Microbulbifer sp. A4B17: one gene and its partner. The main gene of each other region encodes a partner of the protein of the gene in region 2 in a complex. Links are inferred from orthologs where the notes say so. Each region holds a gene or a part of one and is shown on either strand. Other genes may lie near its edges.

Region 1 (2,813 bases), 2.0 Mb from region 2 along the record:
AGTCAGTGGCTGCACAAACTCTTGCGCCCCGGCACTCATTACCACCCGGACATCCGCGCCGCGCTCTTTGAGACGGCGAACCAGGTCGGCACTCTTATAGGCGGCAATTCCACCGCTGATACCTAAAAGTATGCGTTTGTCGGCCAGAGAGGACATAAATGCTGTTTCCGATTTGGTGCGAGCCGGTAAGATTAGCATTTCTGCGTCGCTTCTTATAAGACAGCAGTAGCGCCTCACCGGTGCAGCATGGAAAAGATGTTCAGTAGATGTGCGATAGACAAGTCACTGGCTAACTGGGCTACAAATGAAGATAAAGGACTGGCCCGCAGGTGAGAGGCCTCGGGAAAAGTTATTGCAGCGAGGGGCTGAGGCCCTGTCTGATGCAGAGCTGTTGGCGATTTTTCTGCGTGTAGGGCTGCCCGGCCTCTCAGCGGTGGATCTTGCCAGGGGGCTTCTTAATGACTTTGGTGGCTTGCGCCCCCTATTGGAGGCCGAAAGAGAGGATTTCTGCCGCGCCCGAGGGCTTGGCGATGCAAAGTTTGCCCAGTTGCAGGCGGCTTTGGAAATGGCCAAGCGACACCTGGCGGAAACCATACAGCACGGCAGCGCCCTGTGCAGCCCCGGGGCGGTCAGGGATTACCTGGCGATCCAGCTCAGGCACCGGCGCAGGGAGGTGTTCTGCTGTCTCTATCTGGATAACCAGCACCGGGTGATCGCCTTTGAAGAGCTATTTGAGGGCACTTTAAACGCTGCGAATGTCTATCCCCGTGAAGTGGTCCAGCAGGCGCTGTTGAAGGGCGCTGCCGCTGTTATCTTGGCGCACAATCACCCATCCGGAGTCAGTGAACCCAGTCAGGCGGATATCTGGATTACTGAGCGCTTGACCCAGGCGCTTGAATTAGTGGATATCAAGGTTTTGGACCATTTGATCGTTGGTGAGGGCAAGGCGCTATCCTTTGCTGAGCAGGGCCTGATGTGAAGGCATCGTTTCTCGGCGTTGAAATGTTGTACAAAACTTGCTCCCTACGGGCTCTTTTGGTATAAAACGCCGCTCTTTGCGGCCGGGCCAGATTCTGCACAGGTTCCGCCGCCATCCAGGAACCGGATTAGAATCCCGATTTTTATGTTCCCGCACTACCTTTTCCTCTTCAGGATTGGCGCCATGCGGGCACAAGCGTTTTGAAGAGGCCAACAGATGTCCAAGGTATGTCAGGTAACCGGTAAGCGTCCGGTCACCGGAAACAATGTATCCCACGCTAAGAACCGCACCAAGCGTCGCTTTGTGCCGAACCTGCACAGCCACCGTTTCTGGGTTGAATCCGAGAAGCGTTTTGTGAAGCTGCGTGTTTCCGCGAAAGGCATGCGCGTTATCGATAAGAAAGGTATCGACGCTGTCCTGACTGAGCTGCGCGCCCGCGGCGAAAAAGTGTAACAGCTGTAGCCCAGCTAATAGATTGGAGATAGAGCAATGCGTGAGAAGATTCGTCTGAATTCCAGCGCCGGTACTGGCCACTTCTACACCACTACCAAAAACAAGCGCAACATGCCTGAGAAAATGGAGATCAAAAAGTACGATCCCGTTGTACGCAAGCATGTAATGTACAAGGAAGGCAAAATTAAGTAATTGCCTAACGCTACTGTACAGAAAGCCCGGTCTTAACCGGGCTTTTTTGTGCGTATTGGAAATTGAGCAGCCAGTTTACACAGGGTAATTCCAGACGATGCCAGAGCTCCCGGAAGTAGAAACCACTCTCAGAGGTCTGCAACCTCACCTTGAGGGGCACAAAATTCGCTCCGCAAAGGTGCGTCAGCACCGGTTGCGTTGGCCCGTGGAAGCAGATTTTGAGCGTCGTATCCGCAATGCCCGGATATTGAAGCTGGAGCGCCGTGCCAAGTACCTGCTGGTGCATACAGATAAGGGCTGCGCTATCTGGCATCTGGGAATGTCTGGCAGCCTGCGTATGGTTGAGGCCGCACTGGCACCGGAAAAGCATGATCATATCGACTGGCGCATGGATAGCGGCCTCACACTGCGCTATCGCGACCCGCGTCGTTTTGGTGCCCTGCTGTGGACGGCGGCGGATCCTTTAGCCCACGATTTACTCACTCACCTGGGCCCGGAGCCTCTGTCAGAAGAGCTTAGCGGTGACTATTTGTTCGAAGCTTCGCGCAAGCGAAAGCAGTCGGTTAAAACACTTATTATGGATGGCCGCATCGTTGTGGGGGTGGGTAATATCTACGCCAGCGAATCCTTGTTCCTGGCGGGCATTCGCCCCGATCGGCAGGCGGGCTCTATTTCTCGTACCCGATACCAGCGCTTGGCAGAGTCCATAAAGCAGGTTCTGAGCCGGGCGATCGCCCAGGGCGGTACGACCTTGAGAGACTTTATTGGTGGCGATGGAAAACCGGGCTATTTCGCCCAGCAGCTCAATGTCTATGGGCGAGCAGGTGAACCCTGCCCCTCTTGTGGTCGAGCGGTTCGGGACATAGTGCTGGGCCAGCGAAGTACTTTTTTCTGCTCCAGCTGCCAACGTTAAGTCACATCCTTCGGGCAGCTTTAGGCAATACTAATATCATCGTATTGTCGATAAGGAGCTGCTCAGTGGTCATGATGTTGCCTTTTCTCACGGTCACTCTGTCGGTTTGGGCCGTTTGGAACGGTCGCCGTCGCTCTGCGATAGGGTGGTGGCTGCTGACCATGGTGATCTTCATCGCATGGTGTGGATACCACATGACACGAGAACTCACCCTGTCTTTCTAGGGGTATCACCTATGATGGTGTTTATGGTGCGAAAGCTGGACAGCCTGGTGCT
Region 2 (2,756 bases):
ATATTACAGGCATGCCTATATGTCTGGTTGGTTTATTCGATTCACTAGAGATTGGTCGGTAGATGCGTACACATGTAAGGTTTGGTAATAGCCATGAATATTTTCGTCTTCGATGGCGTCAATATTAAGACGATAAAGCGCCCTAAGAGGGTAGGCCGCATTGCTCAAACTGTGAAGGTATTATTCTTATCTTTGCGATCACTGTGTAAGTGATTTCTTTACCTCATGAGGAGCATCGCGAAAGCGAATATGACAGGGATGTAAGTTTAATCTGCATCAAGTGAGACTATATGATGCATTGTTTAGGTGTGGCCAAAAAATAGTATATACCGCTTCAGCTTTGCAGCTTGAACAACAGTAATTGCTATGTACTGGGGGTACGCAACAAACAAAAAATTGAAAATTTATTGCCATCCGGATCTCTAAAATAGGCACCATAATAAAGACCATCATATCTTTCACCGGGCTCCCCTTCATTTTTGGCACCTAGTGAAATTGCTTTTGTATGGAGTTCTTTTACTCTGTTAATGCTTGAAGCTGAGAAGGCGACCATGGTGCCATTGCCTTGTGAGGCAGGCTGCTGGTCAAATGGTTTTGATATTGCCAGTTTTGAGCTGCTCCCTTCAAAAGAATAAAAAATAGCACGATCGGTGTTCATCAACTTCTTACCATTTAGCAGAGGCAGCAATTCATCAAAGAACTTCTCGGCCCTACCTAAATCGTTTGTTCCCAATGTAGTATGTGAAATCATTTCTCTATCCATGTTAATACATAGCGTCGCCGATAAAGGCATGGTGTGCCCCCTTTCTCTGGGGTGGCTGGGGCTGTAACTGCTTGCATCCTTATAGGCATACTGCCGTGACTGGAGATGGAGACTAGAACCTATCGCAGCCGGGGTAAACTTCAGGTAACAATCTCAGCTGATATGACTGAGTCATTTACAATAACGGACTTACAAATCCGTAAATGGCGCTAGCCATGTGTAAATAAGCATCATTTATTAGAACATTATTTTAATAAAAGAGTTTTGCAGAAGCACTGAATCCTCATCTGAACGCAAGCTTAATGATAATCATTGCCATATATAATGATGTGATGTATCATAACTTTAGTGTTAACTGGAGAGAATCATATGAAGCCGGGCATTCACCCTGAATATCGCGATGTACTGTTTCACGATATAGCAGCAGATACTTATTTTGTCGTTGGTTCCACTGCGAAGACCACGAAAACTGCTGAATATGAGGGTAAAACATACCCCTATATGTCTTTAGATGTTTCTAGTGCTACACATCCTTTCTACACCGGGAAACAGCACGTTTCAAAAAGCGATGGTCGAATCGCCAAATTTAATAAGCGCTTCAATCGCAAGGGTAAATAAGAATGCAAGTGGTCAGCTCTATAAAAAGTGCTAAATCCCGGCACCCGGATTGCCAGGTGGTTAAGCGCAGAGGGCGTGTTTATGTCATTTGTAAATCAAACCCTCGTTTTAAAGCGGTGCAGGGTAAACCAAGAAACAAACAATAATTTTGAGGGGCAATCTTTATCGACCGCAATCACTAGGCCGCGAAGAGTGATTTTCCATTTGAAAACGCTTGGCTTCGCGGTGGTGCCCGTTTATTGACGGGAGCGAGAGCTTAAAAGGTTGACCCCGTGTACTGATGAATGTGCTCTAGGGAGCCTAATTTCAAATAGCAGAACGTTCATTGCCTACTTTTCATGCTAGAAAAAACCGAGAGCTTCCACACCTACCCCCACTTTCGGCCGCTCGCTCTCTTGTTTTGATGGTAAGTCAATGACGGACAGTGTACCGTCCCCCTGATTTCCAATAACAACTGTCTGGCCATTTGGGTGGAAGGCCATGTCCATCGGACTCTTTCCTGTTGGAACTAGGTGCTGTCGCCCATAGGGAGGGTTCTCGATGATCGTCGCAACATTTCCATCCATATTTGTGACAATCAGCCACTTGCCGTCGGGACTAAACCGCACAATCTGCGCAGGGCACTGATGGCCACTCAAACTAATACGGGTTATCTGAGTGCATTCGATGGCATCAAAAACTACTAAATCAGGTACTTTGCCATCGCTGATGACCAATAGCTCCCCACCGGGGGAGAGGTCAATTCCAGCTGCACCATTGGGTGTTGGTAGCCGGAGTGAAAACTCACGTTTCTTTAAGTCGATGACCGATGCCCAGGGGTCAGCATCTTCGTTTTCGGTGAATAGCCTTGTTCCGTCTGGAGTGATCACGAGTCGATGGCAGCCTACGCTACGGGCATCAATCGCGCCGATGACTTCGCGGGAGCGTATATCGATTATCACGACTACGCCGCTCGCTTCCGCGCACGAGTAGAGCAGACCATCTGGACCAAACTTCATTGTATGGGGGCCTCGGTAAGGATTGATGTCGATGTATCCGCGATGTTGCCGTGCCACTAAGTCGATGACCGCGATCAAGTGGCCAGGGTTTGGATTACTCCCATAGATCCCAGGGCCATAGATTGGAACATATGCCTCTTTGCGGTCTGGAGAGATTGTTAATTCATGGGGTACAGGTGGAAAGTCGCTCAGAGTACTTCGTATCACAAAGGTGTCTGGATCGACAAAGTGAATTGTCCCTCCCTTCTTGTCGATGGCAATCATTTCCTCAGGCGAATCGATCATGATCTTCAGCTTATGTGCGTTGTACTTTTGGACCCGGCGATGGTTAAAAGTGTAGTTGCTCAAGTACACTAATGCTGCAATCAGCTGCGTTG

The links.
Region 1: BTJ40_RS13045 (region 2) and rpmB share a complex: the UniProt entries of both Escherichia coli proteins name them as parts of the 50S ribosomal subunit. The link is inferred for Microbulbifer sp. A4B17 from one-to-one orthologs.

What each region holds. Positions count from the first base shown.
Region 1 is NZ_CP029064.1:4,928,200-4,931,012, reverse strand. It holds rpmB (50S ribosomal protein L28), read left to right. Parts: upstream 1-1,195; coding sequence 1,196-1,432; downstream 1,433-2,813. Other genes in the region: BTJ40_RS21595 (disulfide bond formation protein B), read left to right, coding at 2,773-2,813; BTJ40_RS22875 (DUF5993 family protein), read left to right, coding at 2,609-2,761; mutM (bifunctional DNA-formamidopyrimidine glycosylase/DNA-(apurinic or apyrimidinic site) lyase), read left to right, coding at 1,722-2,537; rpmG (50S ribosomal protein L33), read left to right, coding at 1,469-1,624; radC (DNA repair protein RadC), read left to right, coding at 305-979.
Region 2 is NZ_CP029064.1:2,931,986-2,934,741, reverse strand. It holds BTJ40_RS13045 (type B 50S ribosomal protein L31), read left to right. Parts: upstream 1-1,132; coding sequence 1,133-1,381; downstream 1,382-2,756. Other genes in the region: BTJ40_RS13035 (YncE family protein), read right to left, coding at 1,723-2,586; ykgO (type B 50S ribosomal protein L36), read left to right, coding at 1,384-1,527; BTJ40_RS13050 (VOC family protein), read right to left, coding at 365-793; BTJ40_RS13055 (YopT-type cysteine protease domain-containing protein), read left to right, coding at 1-88.